3 regions of the Shewanella sp. Actino-trap-3 genome follow, and region 2 is predicted to be linked to each of the others. Evidence: predicted binding sites of a transcription regulator. Region 2 holds the regulator's gene; each other region holds the start of a gene.
What was found. The regulator NrdR, encoded in region 2, represses ribonucleotide reductase genes. The targets are predictions, from matches to a motif close to AAACACNANATNTNGTGTTT.
Positions count from the first base shown of each region.

Region 1 (4,839 bases), 1.2 Mb from region 2:
AACAGGCAAAGCTGACATAGAAGCGGATAGCTTCTAAGGCGTTAACCGACATCATGCATAAATACAGTGATTTTTTCAGGATACGTGAATTAACGGTGATTTCTTCGCCGTCGATAACATGAGTACCTTCACCTAACAGGTTATTAATCTGGGTCAGTTTAATCAGATCATCGTAATAAGCGGCAATGTCACCGGCACGTTTCAATATTTCGTCATTTTGCACGATATCGTCAAACACCACGGATGGGTCATTGACAATATTACGAATAATATGAGTGTAAGAGCGTGAGTGAATCGTTTCAGAAAACGACCATGTTTCAATCCACGTCTCTAATTCTGGTAGCGATACCAATGGCAAAAATGCCACATTTGGTGAGCGGCCTTGAATAGAGTCAAGTAAGGTTTGATATTTCAGGTTTGACAGGAAAATGTGCTTTTCGTGTTCAGGTAAATCACCGAAATCAATTTTGTCACGGCTGACATCAACTTCTTCTGGACGCCAGAAAAAACTTAATTGCTTTTCAATCAGTTTTTCAAAGACTTCATATTTTTGTTGATCGTAGCGTGCCACATTAACTGATTGCCCGAAAAACATAGGTTCTTTGGTTGCATCGTTAGGTGTTTGACAAAATGTAGAGTAAGCCATTATTTAGGTGTCCTGAAAACGCATTTTTCACAAAGCGGGGATTATCCCCCGCTAAATAGAGATAAAGTGATGATTAGATTTTACACGCACCGCCGGCGCAGTCATCGTCTTCTTCTTCGACAGCAATAATGTCGTCAAACTGATCCGAAGCACCATCGCGTGTATTATGATAATACAATGTTTTAATGCCCAGTTTGTACACACTTAACAAGTCTTTTAGCAAGGTCTGCATTGGCACACGACCGCCTTCAAAACGGCTTGGGTCATAATTAGTGTTGGCAGAAATAGCTTGGTCAATAAACTTCTGCATTAAACCAACAAGTTGGATGTAACCATCGTTGTTTGGCATATTCCACAGCAGTTCGTACTTGTCTTTAAGCAGCTCAAAGTCTGGAACGACTTGCTTTAACTGGCCATCTTTACTGGCTTTCACGCTGATTAAGCCACGTGGTGGTTCGATACCATTGGTCGCGTTTGAAATTTGCGATGAGGTTTCTGACGGCATTAATGCTGACAAGGTTGAGTTACGTAAACCGTACTGTTTTATGTCGCTACGTAAACCTTCCCAATCCATGTGTAATGGTTCGTCACAAATCTTGTCTAAATCACGTTTATAGGTATCGATGGGTAAAATACCCTTCGAGTAGGTGGTCTCGTGAAATAACGGACAGGCACCTTTTTCTTTAGCTAAGTTCATTGACGCTTTCAGTAAATAGAACTGGATAGCTTCAAAGGTCTTATGGGTCAGGTTGTTTGCTGAACCGTCGGAATACTTTTTACCGTTTTTAGCTAAGTAGTTAGCAAAGTTAATCACACCAATACCAAGCGTACGGCGATTCATCGAGCTCGTTTGAGCCGCTTTTATTGGGTAATCTTGGTAATCAAGTAAGTTATCTAACGCACGTACCGCTAAATCAGCTAACGGCTCAAGTTCAGATAAGTCGGTAATCGCGCCTAAGTTAAGCGCTGACAAGGTACATAAGGCGATTTCACCGTCTGGATCGTCAATGTTAGTTAACGGCTTAGTCGGTAAGGCAATTTCTAAACACAAATTAGATTGCTTAATCGGCGCCACTTTAGAGTCAAATGGGCTGTGGGTATTACAGTGATCGACGTTTTGAATATAGATACGACCTGTAGAGGCTCGTTCCTGCATCATCAATGAAAACAGCTCAACGGCTTTAATCTGTTTTTTACGGATACTGCTGTCTTGTTCGTACTGCAAGTATAAACGTTCAAATTCTACTTGGTCTTCAAAGAAGGCATCATAAAGACCCGGCACATCTGATGGGCTGAACAAGCTAATGTTTTCGCCTTTGATTAAGCGTTGGTACATTAATTTGTTTAACTGTACGCCGTAGTCAAGATGACGTACACGGTTGTCGTCAACACCCCGGTTGTTTTTCAGCACTAATAGCGATTCAACTTCGAGATGCCATAACGGATAGAACAGCGTTGCTGCACCACCGCGTACGCCGCCTTGAGAACAAGACTTCACCGCTGTTTGGAAATACTTATAAAATGGTAAACAACCCGTGTGGAATGCTTCACCGCCGCGTATAGGGCTGCCTAATGCACGAATACGACCGGCATTAATACCAATACCAGCACGTTGGCTGACATATTTAACGATTGACGATGCCGTAGCATTGATTGAATCCAAGCTGTCATCACACTCAATCAATACACATGAGCTGAACTGACGAGTAGGCGTTCGTACACCGGCCATGATTGGCGTTGGCAGAGAAATCTTAAACAAAGACGTCGCGTCATAGAAATCTTTAATGTACTTCAAGCGGATTTCTTTTGGGTAACGCGCAAACAAACATGCGGCCACTAAAATATATAAAAACTGCGCGCTTTCATACATCTCATGGGTCACACGGTTTTGAACCAGGTATTTACCTTCAAGTTGCTTTACCGCGGCATAAGAGAAGTTCATGTCACGCCAGTGATCAATATAGCTATCAAGAATGTCTAATTCTTCACGGCTATAGTCAGCCATGATATGCATATCATATTTACCCATTTCGACTAACTTGGTGACATGGTCATATAATTTAGGCGGCTCAAATTGACCAAAAGCCTTTTTACGTAAATGGAATACGGCTAAACGCGCGGCCAAAAATTGGTAATCTGGGGACTCCGGAGAGATCAAATCAGCTGCGGCTTTTATAATCGTTTCATGAATGGCTTCTGTTGGAATGCCGTCGAAAAACTGCAGGTGAGATCGAAGTTCTACTTCAGATACTGAGACGTTTTTTAATCCATTGGCTGCCCAAGTGATCACGCGATGAATTTTATCTAAATCGATCGATTCACGTTCGCCGCTGCGCTTGGTGACTGTCATATTGCTATTCATTGAAGAGAGGCCTTGGTTCTATATCTAATCGTGTGATCTGTTGTTGGATACCATGTAACTTGATTCGATCTGAATCAGTTACAAAACAATTCCATGTTAAACAATCAAGCTGAACGTACTCACAACATGGTAGTAAAATACCAGTACATTCACTTATCGACTACGTCCTTGTAATGCAGGTGCGTAGTGTTTTGATTGCCAGTCACACACAAGATATGGTGTTATTTAAAATCTTAGATACAAGATAGTGAGGTTTGGGGATTTTTGCAAGCCACAATTTAATTAACTTCTTGTGGATAACTTGAGGATAAACGGTAGGGTTAGTGACAACTAACCCTAGAGCCCAAATTTATAAAGTGTTTTTGATAAATGATATTTTTTAAACCATCAAATAAGAAAGATTTGATCGCTAAAATAAACAGCGATCAAAAAATATTGCTGGTTTATAGGTTGATCTTTGGTTGATTTTGATCGTGTGACCAGAGATGATCAGCATACTAATCATTTATTCAAAAATATTGATTATTTACCCCAAAATGGTGCCAATTAACCGGTGACTCAAATACAACAAAATCGCCTTATTCAGTGAAAAATTGTTTCAGTGATGCACCGTGTTCAAATTGTCTGCCAGCAGGCCATGTGTCAGGTTTGTCAGTAGCGGACAAATATCCCCACAAGGCAACGCCACCCAACATACTCGCATTGTGGGCCGCAACTAAATCTCGTTCGGCATCTCCGAGGTATAAAATACTTTGAGGGGCAATGGCGATTTGTTGTGCGGCTAAAAACATCGGTGCGGTATGAGGTTTTGAATAACGGGTACTATCACCACTGATCATGGTTTTAAGTTTATCGGTTAAGCCCAGCTTTGCAACTAATGGCCGGGCAAATCGAGCCGGCTTATTGGTGACCACACCGTAAGGAATGGCTTGTGAATCTAACAGCGATAAGAGTTCGGGTAAGTCGTCGAACAAGCGGCTGTGATCGCCATTTATCTGGGCATAATAGCGAAGTAGTGCTTGCTGAATAGCAATTTGTACTCGTTCCTCGGCGTGCGGAATAGCCGTTTTAACTAAATATAAACTGCCGTGTGACGCCGCATGGCGCATCGTTTCAAGCGTTTGGACATTAAAACCGGCTTCGTCCAAACTGAGATTTAATGCTTGGACTAAATCAGGGGCTGTGTCGGCTAAAGTACCGTCTAAATCAAATAGTACCCCTTTTATATCTTGCTTATGCAAAGGCTAGCTCCTAACAAGAGTCAATAATAATAGAATCATGTATGCACCTTTATAGCGTTATTGGCAGGAAGTAACGCTACTCTGGTTCACATACATTAAAACGTTGAAAAGAGTCACCAGGATGATTAATCAATTTTTTGGGTGGCTATCATATAATTAACATCAACACTGTTAGTGTACTTAAACACTCCTGACAACGGGTTGTACGTAATCCCTAATGCATCCTTGCACAATAAGTCGGTATTATCGACTAATGCCATTAGTTCAGATGGACGAATAAACTTACTGTGGTCGTGGGTGCCAACCGGGAGCATTTTCAATAAATATTCAGCACCGATAATGGTCTGCAGGTATGACATCATATTGCGGTTAATGGTGGAGATAAACACAAAGCCATTGGGTTTAACCATGTCACAACATGCTTGGATAACCGATTGTGGATCGGGTACATGTTCGAGCATTTCCATGCAAGTCACCACATCGTAATACTCGCGGTGGCTATCGCTGTGTGCTTCGGCAGTTGTTTTAAGATAATTAACTGACACGCCAGACTCTAATGCGTGCAGTTTTGCCACTTCAAGCGGCTCAGT
Region 1 is NZ_PJCE01000001.1:759,896-764,734, forward strand. Features, by position in the region: gene nrdB (class Ia ribonucleoside-diphosphate reductase subunit beta) at 1-646, opposite strand, end outside; gene nrdA (class 1a ribonucleoside-diphosphate reductase subunit alpha) at 720-3,008, opposite strand; gene CXF80_RS03290 (HAD family hydrolase) at 3,587-4,249, opposite strand; gene ubiG (bifunctional 2-polyprenyl-6-hydroxyphenol methylase/3-demethylubiquinol 3-O-methyltransferase UbiG) at 4,375-4,839, opposite strand, start outside.
Region 1: nrdA (class 1a ribonucleoside-diphosphate reductase subunit alpha) is a predicted target of NrdR. The motif match lies at 3,213-3,232, and genes of this name have one in related genera.

Region 2 (4,839 bases):
TTCAAAACGCGCCATACGGGCTTTGCCCTTAGATTGGCGGCCTTTCGCACCTTGACGTATCCATTCTAATTCTTTTGCGATAGTTTTTTGACGAGCACTTTGTGTTGAAGATTCTTGTTGCAAACGGGCATCTTTCTGCTCAAGCCATGAGGAGTAGTTACCTTCCCAGGGGATCCCTTCACCACGGTCGAGTTCTAAAATCCAGCCTGCTGCATTGTCTAAGAAATAGCGGTCATGGGTAATAGCGACTACGGTGCCAGAATACTCTTGTAAAAAGTGCTCTAACCATGCGACGGATTCAGCATCCAAGTGGTTTGTCGGTTCGTCGAGTAATAGCATTTCAGGCTTTTCAAGTAGCAAGCGACAAAGGGCTACCCGTCGACGTTCACCACCGGACAGTACAGCAATTTTTTCATCCCAATCGGGCAGACGTAACGCGTTTGCTGCACGGTCTAGAATATGATCAAGATTGTGTGCATCTTGAGATTGGATGATGGCTTCTAACTCACCTTGTTCTTTGGCTAGGGCATCAAAATCTGCATCGGGTTCAGCATAAGCGGCGTAAACAGCATCTAAACGGATCAATGCATTTTTGGCTTCACTCAGGGCTTCTTCGACGGCCTCGCGAACCGTTTGTTGCTCGTTTAAGCGCGGCTCTTGCGGTAAATAACCAATTTTTAGTCCAGGCATTGGACGCGCTTCACCTTCAATTTCGGTATCTATACCGGCCATGATGCGCAGCAATGTCGATTTACCTGAACCGTTTAATCCGAGTACACCAATTTTGGCGCCAGGAAAGAAGCTTAATGAAATGTCTTTCAAAATTTGCTTTTTAGGTGGGACAATTTTACCCACACGAAGCATGCTGTATACAAATTGAGCCATAATTATACTGTCTAATTGTCAACAAAGATGATGATAATTCTACTGTATTATGAGCTGAACTCAACAGGCAATTGTGTGATTTAATCCACAGCGCTTTTTAGGTCAAAAAGAATGAAGGATCTGGCCACTTGGTGCCATAAACATGAATAGTTTTGTATTCAGAACACAGTGAATTTCATGTTGTTTCTACTGTGAATCATCATCGTTGCAGGGTAGAATAACGCGCAACCCTACTATACAGATAATGATGTTGGAGCTAGCATGTTGAAGAAAGCGATGAATATTGCGGATTATGATCCAGAATTATTTAAAGCCATTGAAGATGAAACTTGTCGTCAAGAAGAACACATTGAATTGATTGCATCTGAAAACTATACCAGTCCTCGTGTGATGGAAGCCCAAGGTTCTCAGTTAACCAACAAGTATGCTGAAGGTTATCCAGGTAAGCGTTACTATGGTGGGTGCGAATACGTTGATGTGATTGAAACATTAGCGATTGAACGCGCAAAAGAATTATTTGGTGCAACATACGCTAACGTACAGCCTCATTCAGGTTCGCAAGCAAACAGTGCCGTATTTATGGCGTTATTGCAGCCAGGCGATACCGTTTTAGGGATGAACCTTGCTCATGGTGGTCATTTGACCCACGGTTCACCGGTTAATTTTTCTGGCAAGCTTTACAACATCATTCCCTACGGTATTGATGAGTCTGGCAAAATTGATTATGACGAAATGGAGCGTTTAGCCATTGAACATAAGCCTAAAATGATGATCGGCGGTTTTTCGGCTTTTTCCGGTATTGTTGACTGGGCTAGAATGCGCGAGATTGCCGACAAAATTGGTGCTTATTTGTTTGTTGATATGGCCCACGTGGCAGGCTTAATTGCCGCAGGTGTTTATCCAACGCCAGTGCCTTATGCACATGTGATAACGTCAACAACCCATAAAACATTAGCCGGCCCACGCGGCGGGATTATTATTTCTGCAGCCGATGATGAAGTTTTATATAAAAAACTAAACTCAGCAGTATTCCCTGGTGGTCAGGGTGGTCCTTTAATGCATGTTATCGCAGGTAAAGCGGTCGCATTTAAAGAAGCACTAGAGCCAGAATTTAAAGTATACCAACAGCAAGTTGTTAAAAATGCCAAAGCCATGGTTGAAGTGTTTTTAGCCCGCGGTTACAAAATCGTTTCTGGCGGTACTGAAAACCATTTAATGTTGGTTGACTTAATTGGCCGCGATTTAACCGGTAAAGAAGCCGACGCCGCCTTAGGCAGTGCCAACATTACCGTTAACAAAAATTCAGTGCCTAACGACCCTCGTTCACCGTTTGTGACCTCTGGTGTTCGTATTGGTACACCAGCCATTACTCGTCGCGGCTTTAAAGAAGCTGAAGCGAAAGAATTGACCGGTTGGATTTGTGACATTCTTGATGATGCATCTAATACAGCGGTTATTGAGCGCGTAAAAGGTCAAGTATTGACCTTGTGTGCTCGATTCCCTGTATACGGTTAATCGTATTTGGATGTCTGTTGATACAGGTTTAGGTTAACCTTGTTCACCAAATAGGATAAACTTTAATGGCCGCTAATTGCTAGCGGCCATTTTTTCTGCAGGAGTCCTAATGCATTGCCCTTTTTGTAGCGCGACCGATACCAAAGTGATAGATTCTCGATTAGTGGCTGATGGTCACCAAGTCCGTCGTCGCCGGGAATGTACCGAATGTCATGAACGTTTTACCACTTTTGAAGGCGCTGAATTAGTCATGCCTAGAGTGATAAAACGCGATGGCACCCGACAACCATTTGATGAAGAGAAACTGCGCGGCGGCATGTTGCGTGCCGTTGAAAAACGTCCGGTTTCTATTGATGACATTGATCAAGCGTTGACAAAAATTAAATCAATGCTGCGCGCGACTGGTGAGCGCGAAGTGGATTCGGAAATGATTGGTAATCTTATGATGGAACAGTTGATGAACCTTGATAAGGTGGCTTACATTCGTTTCGCCTCTGTTTATCGTGCGTTTGAAGATGTGTCACAATTTGGCGAGGCCATTGCTAAGTTGCAAAAGTAATGCTGTGTAATGACCGTTTTTAACGGTTATCATGGCATCTAAGCAATAAGAGATTATCTATCATGTCCAACGGGCCTACTTTTGACACCCAAATGATGAGCCGTGCTATAGCGCTTGCCGAGAAAGGCCGTTATACCACTAGGCCCAACCCCTGTGTTGGTTGTGTCATTGTCTATCAGAATAAGATTATCGGTGAGGGTTTCCATCAGCGTGCTGGCGAAGGCCACGCTGAAGTCAATGCGCTGAAAATGGTGCTTGATAATGGTCATAGCGCTCAAGGCGCCACCGCCTATGTAACCTTAGAACCTTGCAGTCATTATGGTCGTACGCCACCTTGCGCTTCAGGGTTAATTAACGCCAAGGTTGCGCGAGTCGTTGTTGCTGTGACCGATGCGAACCCAGAAGTGTCAGGCCGCGGTATCACCATGTTACGTGAGGCTGGAATTAAGGTCGATGTAGGACTACTCAGCCAACAAGCTTATGATCTCAATCTAGGCTTTATGAAGCGCATGAAAACTAGGCTTCCTTGGGTCACGGTTAAAATAGCCGCCAGTTTAGACGGTAAAACAGCCCTGTCTAATGGGGTGTCAAAGTGGATTACCGGCAGTGCTGCTCGAGCCGATGTGCAAAAATACCGTGCCAGCCACTGTGCATTAATCACAGGCGTTGAAACAATCCTTATCGATGACCCTAGCCTTAATGTGCGCTATGAGGCGTTAGGTGAGTTAACCACTTGCCATACTAAAGATGAAATTTTCCAACCTTTAAGGGTTGTGCTAGACAGCAGAGCGAGACTGACGGCAACACAAAGGTTATTTTCAATTCAAAGTCCTATTTTACTGGTTTCTGGCTGTCAATATTCCCAAAGTGCTAAAGCTGCTTTTCCACAACACGTTTCTTTTTTACAATTAGAATGTGACTCGTCGGGCAGGATCCCATTGTTAGCTTTGCTAACGTATTTAGGCCAGCATACTAATTCTGTTTTAGTCGAAGCGGGTGCGACCTTAGCTGGGGCGTTTGTTGCTCAAGGCCTCGCCGATGACATTGTGCTTTATCAAGCGCCAAAACTGTTAGGCAGCCATGGACGTAATATGTTGCAGTTACCCGATTACAGTGCCATGGAGCAAACGCCTGCATTGCAATTAATTGATGAGCGCAACGTTGGACAAGATAAGCGTTATATCCTCAGATATAATCAACCCTATTAATGTGGCAGTTGTTTAAGAAAAACCTGAACAACTGCAAAGTTTAAAAGCAAAAAGTGAGTCATTATGTTTACTGGGATAATCGAAGCCCTTGGTACATTACGTAAAATTGATCGCAAAGGTAACGATATCCGCTTAACCGTTGCCAGCGGCAAGTTGGATTTAACCGATGTAAACCTAGGGGATAGCATTGCCACAAATGGTGTGTGCTTGACCGTTGTTGAGCGTTTAGGCGATAGCTACGTTGCGGATATATCGGCTGAAACAGTTGAATTAACAGGTTTTAGTCGTTATCAAGTTGGCCAAAAGGTTAATCTTGAAAAAGCCGTTACGGCGACCACGAGATTGGGCGGACACATGGTCAGTGGCCACGTTGATGGCATTGCAAAAATTGAGCAATGTGCTTACCGAGGCAAGGCACTTGAGTTTTGGTTATCGGTACCGGTTCAATTAAGTCGCTACATTGCTCACAAAGGATCGGTCACCATTGATGGCGTTAGTTTGACCGTCAATGAAGTTGATGGAACTCGTTTTAGATTAACCATCGTGCCTCATACTGCGGGTGAAACCACGCTGGTGGATCTCAAAGTTGGTGACAGCGTGAACATCGAAGTGGATTTAATTGCCCGCTATTTAGAGCGTTTAATGCAACCTGATGCTAGCCATGCACAGCCG
Region 2 is NZ_PJCE01000001.1:2,006,139-2,010,977, reverse strand. Features, by position in the region: gene ettA (energy-dependent translational throttle protein EttA) at 1-885, opposite strand, end outside; gene glyA (serine hydroxymethyltransferase) at 1,147-2,400, shown strand; gene nrdR (transcriptional regulator NrdR) at 2,510-2,959, shown strand; gene ribD (bifunctional diaminohydroxyphosphoribosylaminopyrimidine deaminase/5-amino-6-(5-phosphoribosylamino)uracil reductase RibD) at 3,022-4,167, shown strand; gene CXF80_RS08550 (riboflavin synthase) at 4,231-4,839, shown strand, end outside.

Region 3 (4,839 bases), 480 kb from region 2:
GTTTAGTGGTCGATCAATTTAGAACGAAACAACGCACTAAGAGTTATCGACATGCTTTAGGCATCACGAACGCTTAAAACACTCATGCTTAACACCGTCTAGATTCAAACACTATCTGTTAAAACGATAAACCTGTTGATTGCTGCTACCGCGCCACAATAGCGCGGGATCAGCTTTATCTTGTTCAAACTTACCGTCAATCATTACATCCACCAAGTTCACCACGGTTTGTTGCTGCTCACTTAGATCAGCAAGTTGGTAACCGGTCCATAACCAAATATCTTTCTCGGGACATTCATCCTTTACCCGCATCACCAATTTCAATATCGCTTCAAGGTTAGCGGGATGCAGCGGATCACCACCGCTTAACGATAAGCCGCGACGGAAAATACGACTGTCGGTTAAATCATTAATAATCTGATCTTCTAACGCTTGGCTAAATACATGCCCAGCATCCACACGCCAAGTGCTTTGGTTATAGCATCCCTTACAAGCATGCTCGCAACCGCTGACAAATAACGTGCAGCGAGTGCCCTCGCCGTTGATCACATCAATACTATGATAAGCACTATAATACATTATAAATGCTTCACTCTGCGCTTCACTTCTTCTTGCTTACCAAAGTTAAACGGCCGTGAATCTGGGCTGCCCAAATAGCCACAAACTCGTCGAATCACAGACACTCGACTAGGTTCGTGATTACCGCATTTGGGGCAAACAAAGCCCTTGCTGGTACAATTGAACTCACCGATATAGCCACAATCGTAACACTCATCAATCGGAGTGTTGGTGCCGTAATATGGCACCCGACTGTAGCTGTAATCCCAAACATTTTCGAGCGCTTCAATATTGTGCTGCATGTTAGGGTATTCGCCGTAGCAAATAAATCCACCATTGGCGATAGCCGGATAAGGTTGTTCAAAATCAATCTTATCGTATGGATTCACTTGCTTTTCAACATCTAAATGGAAACTATTCGTGTAATAGCCTTTATCTGTCACCCCTGCCACCACACCGAACTGAGTCGTATCAAGCTGGCAAAAACGGCTACATAAATTTTCACTCGGAGTACTGTACAAACTAAAACCATAACCCGTTTCTTGCTTCCAAGATTCAGTGGCTTGCTTCAAATGATTAATGATCGCAACAGCTTTCTCACGTAATTGAGCGTTATCAAACACATGTTCAGCATTGCCATACAAGGCATTAATGGTTTCGTGTAGGCCAATAAAGCCTAACGAAATTGACGCACGACCATTTTTAAAGATCTCGCTAACATCATCATCGGCATTTAAGCGCACGCCACACGCCCCTTCCATATAAAGAATTGGTGCCACTCGCGCTTTAACCCCGGTTAACCGAGCAATGCGAGTATCTAACGCTTTGCGTGCAATCAGTAGTCGCTGGTCGAGTAATTGATAAAAACGCTGTTCATCTTGACCTGCTTCCAACGCAATACGCGGTAAGTTAAGGCTAACTACACCTAAATTATTGCGCCCTTCATGTACCAATTGGCCATCTTCTTCATAAGTGCCCAAAAATGAACGACAACCCATCGGAGTTTTAAATGAACCAGTGACTTTCACCACTTGATCATAATTTAAAATATCAGGGTACATGCGCATAGTTGAACAGGTTAATGCCATCTTTTTAATGTCGTAATTGACGTCAGCCGCTTTATGATTCACGCCATCTTTAATCGCAAACACCAATTTAGGGAATACTGCCGTTTTACGGTTTTTACCTAAGCCAGCCATGCGCACAGTTAACATAGATTGCTGAATTAAACGAGATTCCCACGATATCCCCAATCCAAAGCCAAAGGTAACAAAGGGCGTTTGGCCATTGGCGGTATGTAAGGTGTTGACTTCATATTCAAGCGATTGAAACGCGTCATGACACTCTTTTTCGGTTTGAGTCATCGCATAATCTTCCACGTCGGCCACTTGCCATTTTCTAGCCACTGCAAGGTGCTTTTGATAACTAATTTGTACAAACTCAGCTAACACTTCATCAATACGGTTAATCGTTGTGCCACCATAAATATGGCTCGCCACCTGTGCAATAATTTGCGCCGTCACAGCCGTTGCGGTCGAAATCGATTTAGGCGGTTCTATTTCAGCATTGCCCATTTTAAAGCCATGAGTCAGCATGCCGGCTAAATCGATTAACATGCAGTTAAACATCGGGAAAAATGGTGCGTAGTCTAAGTCGTGATAGTGGATTTCGCCCTTTTCATGTGCTTCGACAACATCTTTAGGTAATAAGTGAGTTTTGGCGTAATGCTTGGCGACAATCCCGGCAAGTAAGTCACGTTGAGTGGGGATCACTTTGGCATCTTTATTGGCGTTTTCGTTTAAAATGGCACTGTCTGATTGCTCAACCAAGCCGCGAATAGCACAATTTAATTTACTTTGAGTTTCACGATGGGTATCGCGATCATGGCGATATTCAATGTAATGACGTGCCACCGATTTATACGGCCCAGACATTAATAAGTTTTCGACTGCATGTTGTAGTTCGTGAATATCAACTTCGGTTTTCGCAGCCATTTGCTGTTCAACCGTTTGCGCTAACTGCTGCGCATATTGATGATCTGCTTGACCTGCAGACTCCATTGCTGCTACTACAGCCTCTTTGATCCGACATCCATCAAAGGCGGTTCGACATCCATCTCTTTTCACGACTACAAGCATACGACCATCCTTACAAGCACTATATATAGAACTTTAATTTACAAAAAACACAATATAGAGTGTATTAGACACATTAACGCTGAGCATTACTTTGATCCAGATCATAATTCTCAGCACTACTTAATATTGAAAAACATCTTGCTTTCAGCAATGGATATTGTAGGAATGTTCACTGATCCGTCGGATAAAAATACAAGGGGAGAGATGGTAAATTGTTTCACAATATGGAGTGTTTTCGTAAATCAATATTGCCATATTCAAACACCGCTAGCGCGGTACTCAACAAGCTAACATAACGCTTAAGCGCGCTACGCTGTCATCGAACACCATTCTAGTTGTCGTATCAACAAACTAAGTGACTTGCCAATGACTCTTTATAAAAGCGGCATTGAAAATAATGATGACAACAACCCAAATGGGACAATACCGTTATTGCATAAACATTACTCGAGCGGTATCGAACTCGTGCATCCGTAATGAACACATGACTCATATTCGACACCGCATAAGCGTTAATTTAAAGTCGCTTCAATTAAATGTTGAATATCTTTTACTGCCTGCTCACCCGCTTTAATGGCTTCTTTTGCACGATGAAATTCCATTGTGCCAATGTCATTAACATAAGGCACAATACAAATATCTGGTGGCTCGCCCATTAAACGCGAGCGTTTATGGCGTTGTTCTAAAATATCCATTGATTGTGACATAACGGCCAACATACCTGGATGGGATTTTGAACTGCCTATAGCAAGCTTGTCAGTTAAGACACTCATGTAGTCTTTGCCTTTGCCCCATAAATCCATAAAACCTGATTCAAGCTCTGCCTTTTCATCAATCGTCTCTGACTTACTCGCTTTTCGGCTTTTTACTTGCTCTGGGGCCTTATGAAGTTGATCACGGCGATGACCGTTTAAATCCACTGCAATAACCACATCAACCCCCATCGAACGGGCTAATGACACAGGTACCGGATTGACCACGGCGCCGTCAACAACCCAGCGATGACCTTGCTGTACCGGGGGTAAAAAGCCGGGCATAGAACATGAGGCGCGAACCGCATGGCGTAAGTCACCTTCTTTAAACCAAATCTCTTGTCCAGAATATAAATCGGTAGCCACTGCAGCAAAAGGACGGTTTAACTGTTCAATATTGATATCGCCAATGCGATTGGCTAAGACATCAAATACTTTCTCGCCGCTAATTAAGCCGCCTTTACGCCAGCCTAAGTCCATTAATCCGAGTACGTCCCAACTCGAAAAACCACTCACCCAGGTTTCAAGTTCACCCAAATGATTATTCGCATAGGCCGCGCCCACTAATGCACCCACTGAACAACCCGCAACTTTGTCAGGGTAAATACCTAACTTGGCTAAACCATTCAATACCCCAATATGTGCCCAACCTTTAGCGGCTCCACTGCCTAGGGCTAATCCCACGGTGAGCTTTGTCATCTTTTTTCCTTCCATGCTCAGCATATTAATCTTTACGAAAAGGTTCGGCAGAATCGACCAATAGCGATGCCGAACGAGGGCAATAATATAAAGCTAAAAAATAGCATAACTAAAGCGACTCTTGTTGGCTATAGCAAGGTGAAACAGCTATAATCACCGGCTTACATTTTTTAGGGGATTTACCTTTGCAATTTACCGATTTTTCGTTGGACAAGCGCCTGCTTGACAGTTTAAAGCACCTTGGCATTTCTACGCCTACCGATGTTCAAGCGCAAGCACTTCCCATTGCCTTATCAGGTAAAGATTTAATGGCATCGTCTAAAACGGGCTCAGGTAAAACCTTAGCGTTTTTACTGCCAGCAATGCAACGGGTAATCTCTTCAAGAGCATTGTCGAAAAAAGATCCTCGGGTACTCATCTTATTACCGACACGTGAATTAGCCCAGCAAGTTTATGGCCAATTACGCTTATTAGTCGCCAATACTCAATATAAGGCCATTAGCGTACTCGGTGGTGAGAACTTTAATGACCAAGCCAAAGCCTTATCGAGAGATCCTCACTTTATTGTCGCCACGCCTGGACGTATTGCGGACCACTTACAACAGCGTCACTTGTATTTAAATGGCCTAGAATTGTTGGTTCTTGACGAGGCTGACCGTATGCTCGATTTAGGTTTTGCTCCGCAGTTAAAA
Region 3 is NZ_PJCE01000001.1:1,522,064-1,526,902, forward strand. Features, by position in the region: gene CXF80_RS06565 (NADH:flavin oxidoreductase/NADH oxidase family protein) at 1-77, shown strand, start outside; gene nrdG (anaerobic ribonucleoside-triphosphate reductase-activating protein) at 112-579, opposite strand; gene nrdD (anaerobic ribonucleoside-triphosphate reductase) at 579-2,696, opposite strand; gene rssA (patatin-like phospholipase RssA) at 3,209-4,147, opposite strand; gene CXF80_RS06585 (DEAD/DEAH box helicase) at 4,333-4,839, shown strand, end outside.
Region 3: nrdD (anaerobic ribonucleoside-triphosphate reductase) is a predicted target of NrdR. The motif match lies at 2,742-2,761, and genes of this name have one in related genera.